3 regions of the Phyllobacterium sp. CL33Tsu genome follow, and region 1 is predicted to be linked to each of the others. Evidence: riboswitches for the same ligand, from Rfam matches in the RefSeq annotation. Region 1 holds a riboswitch; each other region holds the start of a gene.
What was found. Region 1 has a riboswitch for thiamine pyrophosphate ahead of BM074_RS05200 (ABC transporter permease). Riboswitches for the same ligand answer to the same signal wherever they lie in the genome.
Positions count from the first base shown of each region.

Region 2: linked by a shared signal. The riboswitch ahead of thiC (phosphomethylpyrimidine synthase ThiC) and the one ahead of BM074_RS05200 (ABC transporter permease) in region 1 are both predicted to bind thiamine pyrophosphate.
Region 3: linked by a shared signal. The riboswitch ahead of thiB (thiamine ABC transporter substrate binding subunit) and the one ahead of BM074_RS05200 (ABC transporter permease) in region 1 are both predicted to bind thiamine pyrophosphate.

Region 1 is NZ_FORJ01000001.1:1,044,215-1,051,699, forward strand. Features, by position in the region: partial or broken gene BM074_RS23255 (lytic transglycosylase domain-containing protein) at 294-632, shown strand; gene thiD (bifunctional hydroxymethylpyrimidine kinase/phosphomethylpyrimidine kinase) at 835-1,629, opposite strand; gene thiE (thiamine phosphate synthase) at 1,626-2,288, opposite strand; gene BM074_RS05195 (ABC transporter substrate-binding protein) at 2,303-3,256, opposite strand; gene BM074_RS05200 (ABC transporter permease) at 3,301-4,044, opposite strand; TPP riboswitch at 4,153-4,255, opposite strand; gene BM074_RS05205 (TadE/TadG family type IV pilus assembly protein) at 4,304-5,263, opposite strand; gene BM074_RS05210 (ABC transporter ATP-binding protein) at 5,411-6,172, opposite strand; gene BM074_RS05215 (ABC transporter ATP-binding protein) at 6,169-7,002, opposite strand; gene nikC (nickel transporter permease) at 6,999-7,485, opposite strand, start outside.
Region 2 is NZ_FORJ01000002.1:470,707-478,191, forward strand. Features, by position in the region: gene BM074_RS11890 (sulfate ABC transporter substrate-binding protein) at 1-880, opposite strand, end outside; gene BM074_RS22720 (hypothetical protein) at 1,117-1,422, shown strand; gene BM074_RS11900 (RrF2 family transcriptional regulator) at 1,600-2,049, shown strand; gene BM074_RS11905 (thiazole synthase) at 2,066-2,839, opposite strand; gene thiS (sulfur carrier protein ThiS) at 2,842-3,039, opposite strand; gene thiO (glycine oxidase ThiO) at 3,036-3,995, opposite strand; gene thiC (phosphomethylpyrimidine synthase ThiC) at 3,999-5,801, opposite strand; TPP riboswitch at 5,949-6,067, opposite strand; gene BM074_RS11925 (NADPH-dependent FMN reductase) at 6,118-6,684, opposite strand; gene rpsU (30S ribosomal protein S21) at 6,881-7,153, opposite strand; gene BM074_RS11935 (RidA family protein) at 7,394-7,485, opposite strand, start outside.
Region 3 is NZ_FORJ01000001.1:1,704,861-1,712,345, forward strand. Features, by position in the region: gene BM074_RS08285 (M48 family metalloprotease) at 1-571, opposite strand, end outside; gene thiQ (thiamine ABC transporter ATP-binding protein) at 776-1,528, opposite strand; gene thiP (thiamine/thiamine pyrophosphate ABC transporter permease) at 1,521-3,155, opposite strand; gene thiB (thiamine ABC transporter substrate binding subunit) at 3,160-4,176, opposite strand; TPP riboswitch at 4,221-4,339, opposite strand; gene BM074_RS08305 (thiamine diphosphokinase) at 4,713-5,357, shown strand; gene BM074_RS08310 (hypothetical protein) at 5,444-5,725, shown strand; gene BM074_RS08315 (glycine zipper 2TM domain-containing protein) at 5,998-6,330, shown strand; gene BM074_RS08320 (ABC-F family ATP-binding cassette domain-containing protein) at 6,463-7,485, shown strand, end outside.

The sequences.
Region 1 (7,485 bases):
AGTCAACCCGGCGCACCTCGCGCCTCGACCTCAGGCAATTGTTACACATTGTATCGGAAAGTGATTGCCGTCGGCACACGCGAACAAGCTAAGAGAAATCTCGATACTCTGACTTCTTCGACCGGTGACCAATGCTGTCTCAAAACCGATTGCCGCGCGCCTTCGCCGCCCTGAGCCTTGCCTTGGTTCTGGGTGCTTGCTCGACAACCGATCCGAAGCTTCCGACCGCGGCGTCGATCCCGGTTCCCGAGGCTGCGCCACGCGTGGCGGCAACTGACTCTCGGCCTTTAGCCAAGACATCCGACAAATCCGTCGATGGCCTGATCACAAAATACTCGGTCGCCTATGCTGTGCCGGAATCCCTGGTCCGCCGTGTCGTGAAGCGTGAAAGCCGTTTCAATCCCCAGGCACGCAACGGGCCCTATTGGGGACTTATGCAGTTGCTTCCAGCGACTGCACGCGGCCTCGGCCATGACGGTAACGCCAAGGATCTGCTCGATGCGGAGACCAACCTTAAATACGGGGTGAAGTATCTCGCTGGGGCCTATAAAGTGGCGGACAACAATCCGGACCAGGCAGTCCGCCTCTATTCACGCGGGTATTACTATCAGGCCAAGCAGAAGGGCATGCTCGACGTGCTCGAACCTTCGGCAGAGCCCGTACAGACCGCTCTTGTTGCGACGTCATCGGAAGCAAGTACGGCCCCTGCCGCGCAGGCGACGAGCGCCCTCATGACGCCGACGGAACTTGCCTATGCCGACGGCAAGGTGGTGTTTCCGGCGGTGATCCCGCTGCCCTTCGAGCGGCAGGATTTGCTGGCCTCCACAATCGTGCCTACCACCACCGGTGGAAATGGTGCACGGGTCCGCGCCCCCGCCCCACTTTGAGCTCACTGCCGGCGAGCATCGCTGACGTCACGTAATCCTTGGCGTGTGCCACGGCATCGGCCAGAATCTCGCCCTTGGCCAGTTCAGCCGTGATGGCGGAGGCAAGCGTGCAGCCGGTTCCATGATCGTTATTCGTGGCAATGCGGGGGCTGGAAAACCATTCTTGCGTTTTTCCGTCCCACAGAAAATCGCTGCTCTCCGGTCCGCTGCCATGGCCACCCTTGATCAAAACTGCTGACGGACCGAAAGCCAGCAGAAGCTCGGCCTGACGCACCATTTCGGCCGCATCGCCTGCGACGGGCCGCCCGGTCAGCAGGGCTGATTCCGCAAGGTTGGGTGTGACGAGGGTTGCCTTGGGGAGAAGCACCTGCCGCAACGCATCGATGGCTCCCGGTTCGAGTAGCCGATCACCTGAGGTCGCGACCATCACCGGGTCGATAACGAGCGCCCTGTCCCAGCCGCGCAGGCCGTTGGCAATGCTCTCGATCGCTGCAACTGCGGAGACCATGCCGATCTTGATCGCGGCCACGTCAATGTCTGACAGAACGGCATCGATCTGCGCGCTTATGATCGAAGGCGAGAGATTTTCGATTGCTGTCACGCCCTTTGTGTTCTGGGCGGTGATGGCTGTGATGACGCTCGCGCCGTAGACGCCAAGCGCCGAGAAGGTCTTCAGGTCCGCCTGGATACCTGCGCCGCCGCCGCTATCGGAACCGGCAATGGTCAATGCGATCGCGGTCATCGCCGTGCCTCGAGCGCCTTGTCCACTGCCTCGCGCAGTATTTGCGCAGCGGCCTTCGGGTCGACCTGCCGAAAAATGGCCGAAATGACCGCTATGCCATCGGCCCCGGCTTTGATGGCCGGTGCAGCGCGCGCGAGATCGAGGCCGGCAATAGCGCCGATCGGCAGGTCGGGCTTCTTCGCCCGAATGACCTGCGCCAGACGTTGATAGCCGTCAAAGCCGATGGGACCGTCGGGATTGTGCTTGGCCGGCGTTTCGAACAGCCCGCCGATGCAAGCATAGTCGATATCGCCAGCGATGGCGGCTTCGGCATCGGATTCGTTCTTCACCGTCAAACCGATGATCGCATCCGGGCCAAGCAGACGACGGACGTCGGCGACCAGCATGTCCTCGCGCCCGACATGGACCCCGTCGGCACCCGTGGCAAGCGCCACGTCGACCCGGTCGTTGACGACGAACGGAACGCCGCTGCCGACCAGCGCTGCCCGGATCGCATGGGCACGTTCCACCATCTTTCGTGTTGGCGAATTCTTGTCGCGATATTGGATGATCGTGGCGCCGCCTCGGGCCGCAGCAAGCACCAGAGCACCAAGGTCATGCTCGTCGCCAATAGCCTCGACATCGACAATGGCATTCAGCCGGAAATCTACTTTTGGCATGATCTTCTCTTTCATCAGAGCGAAGGAGGTTGGGAGAGTTCGACGGCAAGGTCGCCGACGGCGGGGATCGATTTGATCAGTCCTGCTTCGTGCAGGAAGACACCGAAGCGTTCGTAGCGGCTGCGATCGAGAGCTGCCGGCCGTTTGGCGAAGCGTGGCAGCGTATCCATCCACGCCTGCCTGTTCAGCGGATTGTCGAGATCCGGATAGGCCTTGATGAAAATCTGCCAGCTCTCGTCCGGGTGATTTGTAAGGTAGATCGCCCCCTTTTCGACAGCGCCGAGAAAGCGCGGCAGGCGATTGTCGGTCACGAGATCCCGGTGCGTGACGAAGATGAGTTCGTCATAGACCGGCACGCCGTGCTCCTCGGGAAAGAAGGCGCGGCCGCTATGACCCTCCTGTGCCATCTGGGTCAGTTCAAAGTTGCGGTAGGCTCCGACCGTCGCATCGACCTGCCCGGCGATCAGCGAGGCCGAAAGTGCGAAATTGACGTTGATCAGTTCTACATCCTTGATGGACATGCCTTCGGACTTGAGCATGGCGCCGAGCATCGCATCCTCGAACCCGGAGACCGAGAAGCCGACTTTCTTGCCCTTCAAATCCTTGAGGCTTTTGATGGGACCATCGGCCAGCGTCATCACCGTGTTGAGTGGCGTTTCCACCAGCGTCCCGAAGCGCACCAGCGGCAGGCCGGCGTCATGGTCGAGGTAGAGATTAGGCTGGTAGTGGATGGCGATGTCGGCCTGCTTTGCCGCAACGAGGCGTGGCGGCGCGGCCGGGTCTGCTGGCGGCATCAGATTCACATCAAGACCGGCATCGGCAAAAAATCCCTTCTCGCGGGCGATGACAAGAGGGGCGTGGTCCGGATTGACGAACCATTCGAGTAGAACCGTCAGCTTGTCGGCGGCTCTTGCAGGTGCGGTTGCGGCGCAAAGCGCAAGACATATGGCGAGGATCAATGAGCGTATGCGGAACATCGTTTGTCCTTTGTTGCATCGATGAGGAGAGATGGTCATGTTTCCGGCGCCCACGGGGTAAGGCGGCGGGTCAGGGCGTCGACGAGAAAGCGCAGGATCACGGTGAGGGCGGCGAGGATCATCAGTGCCGCGAACATGGTTTCGGTCTGCATGCGGGCATTGGCTTGCAGCATGACAAAGCCGAGCCCGCGCGACGAGCCGACCCATTCGCCAATCACGGCGCCGATCGGGGCAAAGACGGCGGCGACCCGCAGGCCCGATCCGAGCGAGGGCAAGGCACTCGGAACCCGAACGAGAAGCAGGGTTGCGAGCGGCGTCGCTTGCGTGAGCGAAGCCACATCAAGCAGATCGCGGTTGGTTCGCTGCAGGCCATCGGCAAAGGCCGACGCCACGGGAAAGAAGATGATGAGGCTTGCCATCACCACCTTGGAGGCAAGTCCAAAGCCGAACCACAGAACAAGCAGCGGCGCGATGGCAAACACCGGGAGTGCCTGCAAGACAAGAAGAAGCGGCCAGACGACATGGCGGAAGGCAGGAATGGCGGCGACGAGCAGCGCGATGACAATGCCGGCGAGCGCACCGAAGGCCAGTCCAAGCAGGATCTCGATGAGCGTGATCGATGCGTTGACGCCAAGATATTGCCGCTCTTCGACCAGCGCCGACACCACCGCAATTGGCCCGGGCAGAATGAATCGCGGAGGCTGGAATAGCCAGACCGCCACTTGCCAGCAAGCAGCGACGGCGGCAAGCGCCGCGACCATGCGAGTAACGAGGCGCATGGTTGGCAGCTACCGCCGCAGTTCAGATGTCAGGATGTATGGCACGCTCTGGACTCCGTCGCTTTTGGAGATCCGGTCATGCGCGAAGGTGAAGCTGAAAAGGCGCGAACTTTGCTCAATTCCCGTTCCTACGCCGGCATGACCCGGATCAGGTTCAAGGGTCCAGCTCGACGCTATCTCAGCACTGTACAGTGCCCCCCTCGGAATGAAGCGATGATGGAGCGGCGCGAGATCAAAGTCAATCGCGCCGCGTCAGGTCCTAGTGGGTCAGGCGAACGTTCTCGCCGTCGACCGATTTACAGGCGGCCGTGATCTTGTAGTAGAAGTCCTGGTTGGCCCAGCCGCCGCCGTCTTCCCACGCATGGCTATGGGGCGTGTTGTCACAATTCATCAGATCATCGAGTGGGGGCTTCGATCCCACCGGCAGTTGGACGCCATCGACGAACAAATGGTTGACCGTGTTCGGATCGTCGGTTTTCAGCGTGGAATTGTATTTCGAATAGCCCGACTCATTTGTGGCAATGCAATCGACGTATCGCGATTTTCCGGCGTTCTTGTCCTTGTAGCCGACATCGCAACCGTCATTTTTGATTTCCATCTTGAGGTACAGCTTGGTGTAGTCACCGAGATCGAATGTGATCGGAACATTGATGTCCGGGTCTGTTTTACCGCCGCCGTTACCATTGTAGAGGTTATGGTCGGTCGCGGTGTACTTGATGGTGCCGACGACAACATCCTTGCCATTGCGCACGACGATGATGGAAACTTTCTTGAACCAGTAGCCCGTAACCTTGTCGATCGTGATCTTGGCCGTCGTCGGCTTCAACGGCGCGAGCGCCGTGGCGTTGACGTTGATCGGCATGTTGTCCTTGTTGAGAACATGCATGAACAGGGTGCTGGTCTGGCCTCCAAGAGTGATGGAAACCTTTTGATTTTCCGTGCTGAAGTTCAAATTGATATCTTCAGCGCGCAGGCCGAGATTTGCCTGCAGAAAGGCGCGTGCCCTCGCCTCGGCGGCCGCTTTGTTGGAACCGGTAAAGACCGAGGCTGCCGCAAGCGCCGCGGCGTCGGCCGCATTCTGCAGCCGAGAACGGTCATTGCTGGCGCGGCTATAATCCACGGCGAGCCCGGCAAACCCCAGGAGCGGTACAAGCAGCAAACCGAATGTGATCGCGGTTGCGCCGCGGCGGTCTTTTATGAATTGACGTAGATACTTCATGGCCCCACTCCAGTCGATGAGCGCAACCATCAGTTGTCCGGCGTAAATGACGGCTTATGAAATTCGTTCAGATTTTCACGATCTGCCCTGGAACGGTCGTCGGGGAAGAAATGCGTCTGCAAATGGTAAATGTTCGATGAAGCTGCATTAGGCGTTTTGAACGACAGGGCGGACAAAACCCTGGCTCGCAACAAGGAGGTTGCGCGTGTAGTCCTGCGTTACATGGCGCCGGGCCAGTTCCGACGCGGTGAGCCGTTCTACCTCCGCGCCGTGTTGCATTACCATGAGCCGGTCGCACATGTGCGTTACGACTGCGAGATCATGGCTGACCATGACGAATGTCAGCTTACGGTCGCGGCGGATCTTTTCGAGAAGATTCAGCACCTCCGCCTGCACTGATGCGTCGAGCGCAGAGGTTGGCTCGTCCAGCAACAGGATCGATGGTTCGAGAATCAGGGCGCGGGCGATGGCGACACGCTGGCGCTGGCCGCCTGACAGCTGGTGCGAGTAGCGGAAGCGAAAACTGGAACCGAGCCCGACCTCGTCAAGCGCCCGCAAGATGCGCCGCTCGATATCGCCGAATCCATGTACGGCGAGCGGCTCAAGGAGCAATCGGTCGACGGTCTGGCGCGGATGCAGCGAACCATAGGGATCCTGGAACACCATTTGCACTTCGCGGTAAAAGGCCTTTGTGCGCGATGCGCCGAGCAAATTGCCATTGACCTCGATCGTCCCCGCGGTCACGGGCGCCAGACCCGCCACGGCGCGCAGCAGCGTCGATTTGCCCGAACCGGATTCGCCGACGAGACCGAAGGACTCGCCGGGCACCACTTCGAGGCTGACCCCGCGCAGCGCGCGAAAGCGATTGAACGTCACTTCGAGATTGTCGATCTTCAGCGCCGGCGTCATGCTGCCCACTCCGGTTTGCGGTCGAGTGTCGGCAGTGGATGCCGGTCAGCACCTATTTCGGGCATGCAGTTCAGCAGTCCCTGCGTATAGGGGTGCTTGGCATTGCGCAGATCCGTCGCCGCAATTTCTTCGACGATGCGGCCAGCATACATGACGATGACCCTGTCGCAGAACGACGAAACCAGCCGCAGATCGTGCGAGATGAAAATGAGGCCCATGCCCCTGTCGCGCACCAGATTGTCAAGAATGCCGAGCACGTCGAGCTGGACCGTAACATCGAGCGCGGAGGTCGGCTCGTCCGCAATTAGCAGTTCCGGTCCGGTGATCAGCATCATGGCGATCATCGCGCGTTGCCCCATGCCGCCCGATACTTCGTGCGGATGGAGATCGTAGACGCGCTCGGGGTCGCGTATCTGGACGGCGGCCAGCATATCGAGCGCGCGTCGGCGCGCCTCGCGCTTGCTGACCTTCTCGTGGGTCCGGAGCGTTTCGACGATTTGCCTGCCGATGCTCATGACCGGATTGAGCGAATATTTCGGATCCTGCAAGATCATGGAGATACGATTGCCGCGCAGCGCCCGCCGTTCCTTGACGGACGTCTCCAGCAGATCGATGCCGTCGAAGTTCAGGGTCTTTGCGGTGATGGTTGCATGTGGAGGGGTGAGGCCCATGATGGCGCGGCCGGTCTGCGACTTGCCGGAGCCTGATTCACCGACAATGCCGAGGCGTTCGCGCCCAAGCGTAAAGGACACACCACGCACCGCGTTGACGGCGCCCGTGCGGGTCGGAAACGTGACGCGGAGGTCGTCAACCGTCAGCATGGTGCTCATTGGTTGTTGCCTCGCGGATCTAGCGCGTCGCGCAGCCCGTCGCCAAGAAGATTGAAACCAAGGCTGACGATGAGGATGGCAAAGCCCGGCATGGCGGCGACCCACCATTGGTCCATGATAAAACGCCTTCCCGATGCGATCATGGCACCCCACTCGGGCAAGGGCGGCTGTGCGCCAAGCCCAAGAAAGCCGAGGCCAGCAGCGGTGAGGATGATACCTGCCATGTCGAGCGTCACGCGGACAATCAGCGACGACAGGCAGAGCGGCATGATGTGCCGGAGCACGATGCGCGTCGGCGATGCTCCCATCAGCCGGACGGCGGCGATGTAATCGGAGTTGCGCACCGTCAGCGTCTCGGCGCGGGCAATGCGCGCATAGGGCGGCCACGAGGTTATCGCTATGGCGATAACGGCATTCTCAATGCCCGGCCCTAGGGCGGCGACGAACGCCAGGGCCAGGATAAGCTTGGGGAAGGCAAGGAAA
Region 2 (7,485 bases), on a different contig from region 1:
TCGCCTTCACCGATGCATCGTTCACACGGTTGAAGTTTTGGGCAAGGATGTCCTGGCCCTCGGGTGTGTAAAGGAACTTCAGATAATCCTCGGCAATGGCACGCGAGCCGCGCTTGTCGACCACCTTGTCGACGACGGTCACCGGGAATTCGGCAAGGAGGCTGACCGGCGGCACGACGGCTTCATACTTGTCCTCGCCAAGCTGTTTGCGCGTTCCGAGCACTTCCGCCTCGAATGTAATCAGCACATCGCCAATGCCGCGCTCGGCAAAGGTCGTCGTTGCCGCGCGCCCGCCCGTGTCGAAAACCGGCACATTGGCGAACAGTTTCTTGACGAACTCCTGAGCTTTCGCTTCATCCTTGTTGTTGGCTTCGAGCGCATAGGCGTAGGCAGCCAGATAGGTATAACGCGCATTGCCCGATGTCTTGGGGTTGGGAAACACGACCTTGACGTCGTCGCGCACAAGATCATCCCAGTTCTTGATGTGCTTGGGATTTCCCGCCCGAACGAGGAAGGCGGGAAGCGAGTAATAGGGCGAGGAATTATTCGGCAGGCGGGACTGCCAGTCGGCAGGGATGAAGTTGCCCTTGTCGTGCAGGACCTGAACGTCGGTGACCTGGTTGAAGGTCACGACATCGGCGTCGAGCCCTTCAAGGATCGAGCGCGCCTGCTTGGACGAACCGGCATGCGACTGGTTGACGGTGATGTCCTTGCCCTTCTCGCTCTTGTAGGCAGCGGAAAACGCCTTGTCGATCTGCTCGTAGAGTTCGCGCGAGATATCGTAGGAAACGTTGAGGATTTCGCTCGGCTCGTCGGCCGCTTTCACCGCATTAAGGCTGAGGCCGAGCGCCACAGCCGTCAAAACCAATAGTCTTTTCATGGAAAACTCCCGCACAGGCCGGGAGCGAACGCACCGGCAATGATGACCATTGCCACTCTGGTTCAAGATGGGCAATTTTTGCCAGAATGGCCGGAGCGGGCCCGACGCGGAAGGACTTTTGTTCTATTGTTAATGCAATAAATGAAACCAAATTCTACAACTGTAGTGGCACGGAGCAACTGCCTGCAGCGCGTCGCTCCGACCGCCGGATATGCCTGCGATTACCAGAAACCGCGATGCTGCCAGCACCAGAGAAAGTCTTCTTCCGTCCAATTGCGATGGCGCTTGGCGGACGCTTCATCGCAGTCGCGCTTCTTGGAGTCGCCGGTATCCAGCTCCAGCGTTTCTGCTGTAAATACGTCGCGCCACAAGCGTTCGGCCCGATTGAAAATGCTCGATACTTCACTGTACATCGCGACCTCCGAGAATGGTTTCGGTTGCAGAGTGCAGTTGCCTTTTGGGGTCAACCGATAGCTGATGATGACGGCTTGAAATCATTTGTCAATAATCTCTACCGTTTCAATCGTGTATCAAACGTGTGAACCTATCTTCGGCAAAGAGGCAAGTATCTTAATGAATTCTTATTTTTCAGCGCCTTACACGCCATTTTTAAGCCATTCCTCCGCCGCAAAAAAACTTAAGATTTTTAACACTTCTACAATGGAAAATGGTATGCGACGGACTATGACTGCAGCTGAAACGGTGGTCAGGCAGAGAAAATGATATCGCAAAAAGCCAAATACGCACTGCGGGCTCTTGTCGTGCTCGCCAGGGCGGATGCCGAGAAAGCGCTCTTTATCTCCGACATCGCCGAAGAGCAGAACATCCCAAAGAAGTTCCTCGAGCAGATTCTTCTCGATCTGAAGCGTCAGGGCATCGTCATGAGCCGTCGCGGCAAGATGGGCGGGTATCTGCTACTGAAATCCGCGGAGGACATCACTTTCGGCGAAGTGCTGAGGCTCATCGACGGACCGATTGCGCCACTCCCCTGCCTCAGCAAGATCGCCTATCGCCGCTGCGAGGATTGCGCCAGCGAAGCGACCTGCGAGATTCGCCATGTCTTCAACGAGGTGGCCAATGTGACGCGGGGCGTCCTCGACAAGACAACCATTGCCGATTGCCTCGTCTACGGCGAAAACCACAACGTCGCAGCCTTGCTCGATAGCTGACTGGCCGAGGCGTTTGCTAGCCAAAAACTGCCTTGCCGATCACCGGCGTTGACGGCACGGCAACATCGCGCGGCTCGAGCATGCCGGCGCGAAATGCGGCGTAGCCGGCCTCCGTCGCCTTGGCGAAGGCGCCGGCCATCGCCACCGGATCACCTGCCTTCGCCACGGCCGTGTTGAGCAGGATCGCATCAAAGCCGAGTTCCATCACGATCGCCGCATGGGACGGACGGCCGAGGCCGGCATCGACAATCAACGGGACATCCGGGAAATGACCGCGCAGCGAGCGAAGCGCATGCAGGTTCAACGGGCCTTGCGCCGAGCCGATCGGAGCGCACCATGGCATCAGCACCTCGCAGCCGGCATCGATCAGCCTCCCGGCGACGACAAGGTCGTCGGTCGTATAGGGAAAGACCTTGAACCCCTCGTTGCTCAGGATACGCGCGGCCTCGACCAGCGTGAAAACATCCGGTTGCAGCGTGTCGTGATTGCCGATGACTTCGAGCTTGATCCAATCCGTGGCGAAGAGATCACGCGCCATCTGTGCCGTCAGCACCGCTTCCTTCGCCGAATGGCAGCCGGCCGTATTCGGCAGCACGCTTACGCCGGAAGAGCGAATCAACGACCAGAACCTTTCGCCGGAACTTCCACCCGCCGTTTCGCGGCGCAAGGAAACCGTGACGACCCCAGTGCCTGAGGCCTTAATGGCGTCGAGCAGAATTGCCGGCGATGGGTATTGCGCGGTTCCGAGGAGCAAATGTGAATGAAGTTCGGTGCCGTAAAGCGTCAGCATGCTCAGCCTCCCTGCCGCGGCGTCAGAATTTCGATGCGGTCCCCCTCCCGGAGCGCGCAGTCTGTACGCTCGGCCGAGCGGACGAGTTCGCCATTCAGCGCCGTCGCCAGCCATTCGCCCTCGAACTCCAGCTCGCTCAGCAGCGCGTTGAGGAATTGCGCCGCGACCTCCCGCGTTTCACCGTTGACGATGAGTTTCATTGCGCCTTGTTCCTTTCATCGAAAATCATGTCCGCAGCCTGCAGCGCCATGGCGGGAGCAAGCAGGAAACCGTGGCGAAAAAGTCCATTGATGCTGATTGCATTGCCGTTGCGGACGACGCGCGGCAGGTTGTCGGCATAGGCTGGCCGGATACCGGTTCCAGTCTCCACGATCTCAGCCTCGCCAAAGGCGGGATGCAGGCTATAGGCGGCATTCAGCAGTTCCATCATCGAACGCGCTGTGATCGGCCCGGTCGCATCGCTTTCGATCATCGTTGCGCCGACCATGAAGGTCTGTCCTGCCCTTGGCACGATGTAGACGGGAAAGCGGGGATGAATGAGCCGTATCGGCCGCGACAGGGCAACATCCGGCGTGCGCAACAGCAGCATTTCGCCGCGCACGCCGCGAATGTTCTCGTCCTGCGTCGCGCGACCGACACATTCTATGGTCCACTCGAAGTCCGACGGGGCCGACAGATCGGTTTCGAAAGAAACACCGGAGGCTGCAAGCTTTGCGGCAAGGCCGACCAGCGCGTGGCGAGGATCAAGATGCGCTTCGCTGGGAAAATGAAGCCCCTTGCGAAAGCGGCCGGAAAGGTCGGGCTCAAGCGCCGCGATCCCTCCTTCATCGACCATTTCGAAGCCGGACGTGCGCGCGCCAAAGCGGTCGAGTTCCTTATGGTCGCGTGCCGGGGCGAGGACCAGCGTGCCGTTCCGGGTCACGCTGCCGGGCAGTGCTTCCTCCCACCAATCAGCTGCCGCTCGTCCAAGCTCGACGACGGCCTGCTCGGCGCTTTCCCTTTCGCAATAGGGCGCTAGCATACCGCCAGCATACCAGGATGCGGCCCTTAGGCCTCCGGGCGCTGGATCGACCACGGTCACCTCGATACCGCGCACCATCAGTTCATGCGCGACCGCCAGGCCGGCAACGGCCGCGCCTTTGACAAGCACCGCCATGGATCAACCGCCATTTTCCAGCGGCATATAGAGATCGCCGCCCTCGCGGAATTTCGCCGCCATCGCCGCCATGCCTTCCTTCTGCGCCTCCGCCCTGATGTCGTGCGAAATGCGCATCGAACAGAATTTCGGCCCGCACATCGAGCAGAAATGCGCCACTTTGTGCGCTTCTTTCGGAAGTGTCTCATCGTGATAGAGGCGCGCGGTTTCGGGATCGAGCGACAGGTTGAACTGGTCTTCCCAGCGGAACTCGAAACGCGCCCGCGACAGCGCGTCGTCGCGCAGTTTCGCCGCCGGATGACCCTTGGCAAGGTCGGCCGCATGGGCGGCGATCTTGTAGGTGATGACGCCGACCTTGACATCGTCCCGATTGGGCAGGCCGAGATGCTCCTTGGGTGTGACGTAGCAGAGCATTGCTGTGCCGAACCAGCCGATCATTGCTGCGCCGATGCCGGAGGTGATGTGATCGTAGCCGGGTGCGATGTCTGTCGTCAGCGGTCCGAGCGTATAAAATGGAGCCTCGCCGCAAACGGCGAGCTGCTTGTCCATGTTCTCCTTGATCTTGTGCATCGGCACGTGGCCGGGCCCTTCGATCATCACCTGGCAATCCTTGGCCCAGGCGATCCGGGTGAGTTCGCCGAGCGTCTCGAGCTCGGCAAATTGCGCCGCATCGTTGGCATCGGCGATCGAGCCAGGCCGCAGCCCGTCACCCAGGGAGAAGGAAACATCATAGGCGCGGCAAATATCGCAGATTTCCGCGAAATGCTCGTAAAGGAAGCTTTCCCTGTGGTGATGCAGGCACCACTTCGCCATGATCGAGCCGCCGCGCGAGACAATGCCGGTCACCCGGTTGACGGTGAGCGGGATGTAATGAAGCCGCACCCCGGCATGGATGGTGAAATAGTCGACGCCCTGTTCCGCCTGTTCGATCAGCGTATCGCGGAAAATCTCCCAGCTCAGGTCCTCGGCGATACCGCCCACCTTTTCCAGCGCCTGATAGAGCGGAACCGTGCCGATCGGCACTGGCGCGTTGCGGATGATCCACTCGCGGATATTGTGAATATTGCGCCCGGTCGAAAGGTCCATGACCGTATCCGCGCCCCAGCGCGTCGCCCAGACCATTTTCTCGACCTCCTCGGCCATCGAAGAGGTGACAGCGGAATTGCCGATATTGGCATTGATCTTGACGAGGAAATTGCGGCCGATGATCATCGGCTCGAGTTCGGGGTGGTTGATATTGGCAGGGATGATCGCCCTGCCCCGCGCGATCTCGTCGCGCACGAATTCGGGCGTCACATAGTCCGGTATTGCCGCTCCGAAGGATTCGCCGTCGCGTACCAACGCGCTCCTCGCCGCTTCGCGGCCAAGGTTTTCGCGAATCGCGACAAACTCCATCTCCGGCGTAACGATGCCTGCCCGCGCATAGGCGAGTTGGGTAACGGCACGGCCGTCCCTGGACCTGCGTGGCCTGCTGAGACCGGAGAAAGCCGGCGTCAGGCGTTCACCGGTCGCAAAGCCATTATCGGCAGGGAGAACGTGGCGGCCGTCATAAACAATCGTGTCGCCCCTCGCCTCAAGCCAGGCCTCCCGCATGCGTGGCAGGCCCTGCGCAATATCGATCGTCACGAGCGGATCGCTATAGGGACCGGACGCATCATAGACGGTGATATTGGGCTCGCCCGCCGTCGGATGCACGGCAATTTCGCGCATCGGTACGCGCAAATCCGCATATATGCGCCCGGCCTTGTAGACCTTGGTCGATGCCGGGAGCGCGCCGGTCGAAACGATTGGAGTAATTGCGGTCATCATCAGGTTCCTTTGCTCCGCGAACGCTCAAAAACGCCCGCCAGTTCAAATTGCCCGCACGCCATTATGGCCATGCAGGCGCGAAACCCAGTTCTGTGCCGGAAGGATGAAAGGCTTGTGCGAACTACAACAGGAGATCCCTGGCCCGCGCAGACTTTTGCACCGTCCCTACGCCAGTATGAACTGGATCAGGTTCAACGGGTCACTGCGCTTGCCGATGGCCAGCAGTATCTCAGCCCCTTGTCGGGACCCCCCTGGTGAATGTCTCTAAGAGACCCGCCTGCAACGCTGTTGTCAAGCGGGTCAATACGTCAGGTCAGGTGCGCAGCGGCTTCAGGGCCTCTGCCCACTTGGCAAGCTCCGCCAGCATTGTCGCCGCGCTGCCCGTCATCGATTCGGTGGCTTGGAAGACGCCTTCATCATCAATGAACTGCTGATACGAATGCACGGCAACGCCGTCGGGAATCGGCATCATGCGCAAGCCCGCAACCAGCCCTTTTACCGACTCGACCGAGCGCAAGCCGCCGGATACGCCGCCATAGCTGACAAATCCGGCCGGTTTGTAATTCCACTCCTTGGACAGGTAAATCAAAGCGTTGATGAGCGATGGCGGAGCAAAATAATCATATTCCGGGGTAACGAAAACGGTTGCGTCTGCCGCATCGACGAGGCTGCTCCAACGCTTGGTATGAGCCTTTTCATATTTCAGCATGCGGGGATGATGCGGTTCATCAAGGAGAGGCAGGTTTATCTCGGCAAGGTCGATCAGCGCGGTTTCGAACCGGGCATCCAAGCTGGCAAATTCATGAAACCACTTTGCGACTGCCGGACCGCCACGACCGGGGCGTGTGCTGGCAATGATAATGTTGAGCTTGAGCGCCATATGCTTGTCTCCATGATGCATGACTGAATGCCTGCATGAATAGGCAGGCTATTGGGCCGCGCAAGGAGGCACTTTCTGGAAACCGCCCAAGGGATGATCCCGGCCGACCATTCAGGGCCAGGAAAAACGAAACCCGCCCGGGCAAGGCCGTGCGGGTTTTCTCGCTATAAAAATGACCGGACGGGCCGGTCACCGACTATCGGTTGAAATCGCCACCGCTATTGCCATTCGGACGCGGCGGGCGTTCCTTCTTCTTCGGTCCTGGCAGGAGACCTTCGCGCTGTGCCTGCTTGCGCGCTGCCTTGCGGGCGCGGCTGACGGCTTCAGCTTTTTCACGGACACGGCGCTCGGACGGCTTTTCGAATGCCTGGCGCGCCTTCATTTCGCGGAAGAGACCCTCCCGCTGCATCTTTTTCTTCAGGACCCGGAGGGCCTGTTCAACATTGTTGTCTCGAACGAGTACTTGCAATCGTTTTCCTTACCCATGCTTGCCTCGTCTTGCGCAATAGCAATTGGCTACAATCAGACAAGCGTTTGAAGAATTGCCCCTGTGGCAATCCGGAGAAGCGCGGACTTTATGCATTTCCGCGCCAAAAATCCAGCCTGCCCGAGCAATTTACTCGGGCTTTGCTGCAAAGAAACCGCCTTTTACGGCAGGATGGTGACAACCGCTTCAAGAATAACGCACATTGACGTGCGCCAAACCGAATCAGAGAGCGGCGGTGACGATGATCTCGACCTTGTATTCGGGCGTTGCGAGCTTGGCTTCGCCGGTCGCGCGCGCGGGCGTATTGGCCGGAT
Region 3 (7,485 bases), 660 kb from region 1:
TGATGCCGATCGCATCGGCCTGCAATTCTTGGTTGCGTGAGAATTGCGCCATGCGCAGCTTGCCGCGAATGAGGGCCTCGCGACCGGCGCTATCGTCCTGGAGGACTTCCGAGACGACACGTCCGGCAATCTGCGCTTCCTGTTCGCGCTGCTGCCGCTCGATGCCATGGTTGGCGATGACGTGACCCATTTCGTGGGCAATGACGGCGGCAAGCTCGGCGCTGTCATTTGCAAGCGCAAGCAGGCCGCGCGTCACGTAGAGATAGCCGCCGGGCAAGGCGAAAGCATTGATGTTAGGCGAGTTCAGAATGGTGATGCGGTATGTATGGGTCGGATTGTCGGACACGGTGGTCAGGTTGCCGACGACCTTCGCAACCATGCGCTCAAGCTTGGCATCCTTGTACTCGCCGCCATAGGTTGCAAGGATGCGCGGATGCTGTTCGGCGCTGAGCTTTGCCAGCCGGTCGTTCTTGCTGACATTGTCCACGGTCACGGGGTTGGAGGAGGGGCCAATGGCGTCCTCCTTGGTCACGCTCAGCACCTGGCAACCTGACAAAAAGGCGAGCAGCAGCGTTGCCGACGCAAGATTCCTGCGGCGGGTGGCGGGAGGGAACCATCCGTGGCTCAATTGCAGATCGTGCGGACCCAGAATCATATCCTCGTTGTCATCGCGAAGCAGCAGACTCGCGTACCATCCTTCTTGCTATCCCGATGAACTGTCCTGAGCAAGAATTTCATGGTTTTTTCTTAAGTAAGCCAAGGCGTCGAAAATATGTCAAAGGTCAGAGTCTTTCGCACCGAGGTATTTCCGCAACAGCGATGGTCCCTGTTCGGATAAAAGTTCCTGTGCGGGTCCTTTGGCCGCGACCGTGCCATTGTCGAGAAAGACCAGGATTGACCCCATGCGCAGCGCATCGTCAGGATGATGCGTGACCATGACCACGGTCATTGCGGTTTCGCGCTGCAGGGTTTCGACGAGGTCAAGCATTTCATGGCGCAGCGCCGGGCCCAGCGACGCAAAAGCTTCGTCGAGCAGAAGTACCGGCCGCTTTCGCACCAGAGCCCGCGCAATGGCGACGCGTTGGCGCTCGCCGCCGGACAAGGCTTCAGGCTTCCTTTGCTCCTTGCCGGCGAGACCGACCTTGCGGATTGCTTCCATGATTGTGGCACGGTCGGCGTCGTCAAGGCGCAAATCCGGCCGACGGCCCAGTCCGACGTTGGCCGCGACATCGAGATGAGCAAACAGATTATTTTCCTGAAACACCATCGAGACGGGCCGCTCGGCAGGCGCGGCGTGGGTCACGTCCTTGCCCTCGATGAAAATGCGTCCAGACTTTGCCGGCTCGAAGCCGGCGATGAGGTTAAGCAGCGTCGATTTCCCCGATCCGCTCGGCCCGATGATGGTGACGATGGAGGAAGGCTCGATGACAAGGTCGAAATGCATCGCCATCTCGCCATAATCGAAATCCACCGATTCAAGGCGGATTTCCGCGCCATGCCGCGATCCTTCACTGGTGTGTTCAACCATCGCTACGCACCTCGCGTGTCTTCAGGCGGTTGGCGCCCCTGTCAGCAAGGATCATCAGGAGCAGGCACAGGCAGCCGAGTATCAGGGCGAGACCGGCCGCATCCTGAGTGCGATAGCTGCCCATGCGCTGCAACAGGAGGTAGGGCAGCGTCTGGACAGCGTCATTTCCGAAAAGCGCGATCGTTCCGAGATCGCCGAGCGAAAGCGCCATTGCGAATGCAAAGGCAATCCACAAGGGCTGCCGCAATACCGGCCAGTCGATGAGGCGGAGCCTGTTCCATCCCCTGATGCCCAGTTCGGCGCAGAGCCGGTTATGGCGGCTCGCCGCCGTATCCCAGGCCGGTCGCAGAATGCGGTATGCAAATGGAATTGCCATCGCCGCATTGACGCTGACGACCATGAACGGCGCAAGCCTGAACGGGTCTACGAAATGGCGCGACAGGATGAACCACCCCGCTCCGATGACGATCGGTGGCACAACCATGATGAGGCTGGCGCCAAGGTCAAGGGCGCGTTCAAAAATGCCGGGCGTTCCGTAACGGCGGCGGTTTGCGATGTCCTCGCGTGCCGTAACGAGGACGAGCGAAATCAGCGTTGCGAGAAGGCCGGCGCCAGCGCCAAGGCCGAGGCTGGTTAGGATTGCCCGCCACACCTGCGTTTCGCCCAGCAGACGCGAAAGATCGGCAGAAAGACCGGAAACCACGGTGCCTGCCATTGGCAATCCGACGAAGAGCACGCTGACGAAAATGAGAATAGCATCCAACGACCTTGCACGGGCAGAAGGCCTATCGAAGCGGCGGGCCGTCGTGCGCAGGCTGAAACCCTCCTCCGTAGGACGGCCGGCCATGCTGAGGAGCAAAAGTACCGCGACCGTCAGGGTCAGCTGCAACAGGGTGAGCGATACGGCGCGCGCGATATCGAAGTCGAAGTGGAGCGCCTGGTAGATCGCCACTTCCAGCGTTGTCGCGCGCGGCCCGCCGCCAAGCGTCAGCACGATGGTGAAAGACGTAATACACAGCATGAAGATCAGCCCGGCAATGCCGGCAAGATTGCGCCGTATTACCGGCCATTCGATCAGGCGAAACTGCGCCAATGCGCGCATGCCGAGCTGAGCGGAGAGCTTCCAGTAATCTTCCGGAATTGAATCGAGGCTGGCGAGAATGAACCGCGTTGCCAGCGGCAGGTTGAAGAACACGTGGGCGATCAGAATGCCAGTGAGGCCGTAGATGTTCGGTATGATTTCAAAGCCGGATTGCGCAAGCAGTGCAGCGAGAAGGCCGTTGCGTCCGTAAATGCTGGTGATCCCGAGCACAGCGACAAGCGCGGGCAGGGCTAGGGGCAGGGCGAAAAGGCGCAAGATCATCGGCCGCCCCGGAAAATCAGGATTGGCATGGAGGGCCCGGGCCAGCGGGATGGCAAAGGCGATCGAGAGCAGCATTGAAAGAACGGCCTGCAACAGGGTGAAGCGTGCAACTCTCCACAAATAGCTGTCGAATGCAGCAAAGCCTTCGGTATTGCCACGCAATGCCTCGCTCAGGAGACCGAGCAAGGCTCCCCCCGCAAGCAGGGCGAGAAAGGCCAGGGCGAGTGCCCCGGCCAAAGGTTTGAGGGAGATGGTGGGCGTCAATGCGTTACAGGCTCATCGACGCAAGCCACTCGTCGATCCAGGCCTTGCGGTTCTTGGCGACTTCCTCCGGCGAGAACATCAGGGTCGTTACGGGCTTTACCAGCCTGTCGAAGGCCGGGTTCAGCGGCGCGCTGGTTTTTGCCGCCGGGAACATCCAGTTGTTTTCCGGGATGGCGTCCTGGAAGGCAGGCGAGGTCATGAAGGCAAGAAATTCCTTGGCCAGCGGGTTCTTCGCGCCCGTCGTGGTCTGGCCCGCGACTTCAACCTGCAGATAGTGGCCTTCGGCGAACGAGGCCGCCTTGTAGCGCTCGGTCTTTTCGGCGATCTCGTGATAGGCAGGAGATGTCGTATAGGAGAGGACAAGCGGCGCTTCACCCTTGGTGAAGAGGCCGTATGCTTCCGACCAGCCGGGCGTAACGGTCAAGACGCGGTTCTTGAGTTTGGCCCAAGCTTCGCCCGCCTTGTCGCCATAGACCGATTTTACCCACAGGAGCAGTCCGAGGCCCGGCGTCGAAGTACGCGGGTCCTCTATGACGATCTTCTGTTTCGGATCGCCTTCGACGAGGTCCTTGAGGCTCGCCGGAGGGTTCGTCAGCTTTTCCGTGTCATAAATAACGGCAAAGTAGCCATAGTCGAAGGGTACGAAAGTATCGTCCTTGTAGCCACCCGGAATTACTACTGCCTTCGTATCGATGCCGTGCGGCGCGAAGAGGCCGGTCGCTGCCGCTTCATAGGTGAGGTTCGTATCAAGACCGAGTACAATGTCCGCCTTCGTTGCAGTGCCTTCGAGCTTCAACCGGTTAAGAAGGGCAACGCCGTCGGTCACGGCAACGAAGTCGACCGTGCAACCGCAGTGTGTTTCGAAAGCCTCCTTTACCTTGGGGCCGGGGCCCCACTCTGCGGTGAAGCTTTCATAGGTATAGACGGTGAGCTTGCCTTCGGCGTTGGCACCCGCCGGGAAAGCGAGGGCCAGCGCACCGATTATGAGTGCAAATTTCAATAATGTCGTTAGCGGCCGCATCGGCGCCTCCTTAGCTTGGTGTTCAAAAGGATTGGTGCGCCGGCTGTGATGCCGCGTCTAATCCCTCCGCCGGTACAAACCGGATCAGGTTCCGCGGGTTGGCAGGTGTTTCACCTTGTGCCTCTCAGCCTGTCATTTCTGGCAGGCACCCCGTTAGAGCGTTGCAAAGATTAAAGAAAAACATTGGTCGGCGCAAGCCGATTGCCCGTCTTGCGTGTGGTTGCGATCGCAATTTTGGGGGCCAGTTAGTCCGCGCTAATTAACCCGGATTTGTGTGAAGCCATGCGCCCGCGAATCTGCTAGATTTCCCTTCAGAACAATAAGAAGACTAAGGGGGCAGAAATGTTCGAACTCACGGATGGGGCCATGCTGGTGGTCATCGCCATCGCCACGGCAATCGGGGCTTACATATTCTACGGTATCTCGCTGGTGCAGCTTACAGGGTTTTAGCATTCGCACGCATGCCTTTGCCCGGCAGCTTCATGTCACGCTGAACGACGCTATGCGGCGCGGGTGCCGCATGCTATGGCCGCGTCATGAGCAAGTTTGTCATTCTTCTCGGCGGAACCGTCCACGCCAATGATCGCCTCAGGGACCTCGTCGCCGGTGCCCGCGTCCTTGCGGCCGATGGCGGCATAGCACATGCCGAAGCCCTCGGCCTCGAACCCGAGCTTTGGCTCGGCGATTTCGATTCGACGTCGCCCGAACTCGACCGGCGTTATGCGCATGTTCCCCGTTCGGTTTTCCCGGCTGCAAAGGATATGACGGACGGCGAGCTGGCGCTCAACCAGGCCTATCGGCTCGGCGCAACCGAGGTCATTCTGTGCGGGGCGTTCGGCGGTTCGCGCACAGATCACACGCTCCTGCATCTCACCATGGCGACCGCCCATGCGGCCGAGGGCCGCAAGATAATCCTCTCCAGCGGTGATGAAGAAGCGCATCCGCTGGTCGCAGGTTCCTATAGGTTCGATTTCCCCGAAGATACGCTCTTCAGCATTGTTGCATTTTCGCCATTGCACGGCCTTTTTATCGAAGGCGCGCGCTGGCCGCTGCAAAATATGGAACTTTCTTTCGGTTCATCGCTTACTGTCTCGAATTCGGTACGCGGAACTCTCCGGGTATCGCTCGATTCAGGTAAGGCAATCCTGATTGCTGCCTTGCAACCGGCATCCGGCTTGTAAAAAAAAGCGCTAGATGTAATTGTTGCAGGACAGCATTGGGGACGCAAGCTGTTGAAATTTGGTTCTAACAACGGGAGAGGTCTTCCATGTTGAAAAGTTTGTCCACGATTGCAGTCGCCGGACTCCTGGCGTTTTCGGCCGCAGGGTGCACCACGTCTGATCAGCGCGTCGCCGGCTACGGCGTAGGCGGTGCGGCATTGGGTGCATTGGCTGGTGGTGCAATCAACGGTGGCAAGGGCGCCCTTGCAGGTGCTGCAATCGGCGGTGCCGGTGGTGCTTTGGTTGGTGCTGCCACCAACAACAATAGCAATCGTTATTGCACATACGAGAATCGTTATGGCCAGCGTTATCAGGCTCCGTGCCGATAATCGGTTATTTCTTGCATAAGAGCAGGCCGGGATTTTCCCGGCCTGTTTTTTTGGCCAGGGCGGAGTAGCCCAACGACGCTACTGATCGTAGGTGAGCGTGGCGTACGCGGACCCTCCACCGGTTTCATACAGCCATGATCCTCGGGACACGAGCCGAGAATGTCGACGAGGGCTCCGTCATAATTTGTTGGTAAGCGCGACGGAAAACTTTCTTCTGCCTTATTGGCACAGCAGGGTCCGCCGCATCTGTTTTGGACATGAAAGGATTTGTCATGAAGTTACGTCTGACCGCGATTGCGGTATCCGCGCTGCTGGCCGTCTCTGTTGCCGGTTGCGCAACGAGCGAGCAAAACGTACGTGGAGGGACGGGCGCCCTGATTGGCGGTGGCCTGGGTGCGATTGCCGGCCAGGCGCTGGGGCATGACACGAAGAGCACGGTGGTTGGTGCAGCAGGCGGTGCCTTGCTCGGTGCCGCAATCGGTACCGTAACGACGCCGCAAGGCCAGACGCAGAACCTCTGCCGCTACCAGCGGCGTGACGGCTCGATCTATACCGCGCCTTGCGAAGGCAATGGCGGCGGCGCCTATGGCGGCAGCGGATACTGATTTTCAACGCACAGTCCAACGACGGGCCGGAAAATTCCGGCCTGTTTTATTTGACAGGGGCACGTTTCTCGCCGAAAAGGCCATGCGCCCGGCCACTCCCGGTCTGCCTGTACCGCTGGATTTGATTTCTTCATGGCCCCACCACTGCTTCGTCTCGACCAGATTGCGCTGACATTCGGCGGCACGCCGCTCCTGACCGATGCTGCGCTTTCCGTCAGCGAGGGTGATCGCATTGCCCTGGTTGGACGCAATGGTTCGGGCAAATCGACGCTGTTAAAAATCGCGGCCGGCTTCATTGCGCCGACCGATGGCGAGGTGTTCAAGCATCCGGGCGTGACAGTGCGCTATCTCGCGCAGGCGCCGGACATGGATGGCTTTGCAAATGTCCACGACTATGTGGAAGCTGGGCTCGGACCCGCCGACGACCACTACCGCGTCGGCTATCTGCTGGAACATCTGGGGCTTACCGGCGAAGAAAAGCCAGACAATCTCTCGGGCGGCGAGGCGCGCAGGGCGGCGCTTGCCAAGGTGCTCGCGCCGCAGCCGGATATCCTGCTTCTCGACGAGCCGACGAACCATCTCGACCTGACGACGATCGAATGGCTGGAAGGCGAACTTCGCCAGATGCGCTCGGCCCTCGTGGTCATTTCGCATGACCGGCGCTTTCTCGAAAACGTCAGCCGTGCGACGGTGTGGCTGGATCGCGGCGTTACGAGACGGCTCGAACAGGGTTTCGCCGGCTTTGAGGAGTGGCGCGACAAGATCCTCGAAGAAGAGGAACGCGACCTTCACAAGCTCGGGCGCCAGATCGTGCGTGAAGAACATTGGCTGCGTTATGGCGTCACCGCACGGCGCAAGCGCAACATGCGCCGCCTTGGCGAATTGCAGACCATGCGCAGCGAATTCCGCAATCACCGGCGGGCGCAGGGAACGGCTGTCCTGAAGGCCAGCGACGCAAGGGAATCGGGCAAGCTGGTCATCGAAGCCGAGCATTTGTCCAAGGCCTACGGCGATAATGTCTTGGTCGATGATTTTTCGACCCGGATCCAGCGCGGCGATTGCGTCGGTTTCGTTGGGCCGAATGGTGCCGGCAAGACCACGCTTCTCTCCATGCTCACCGGCCAGCTCGCATCCGACAGCGGCACGCTGAAACTT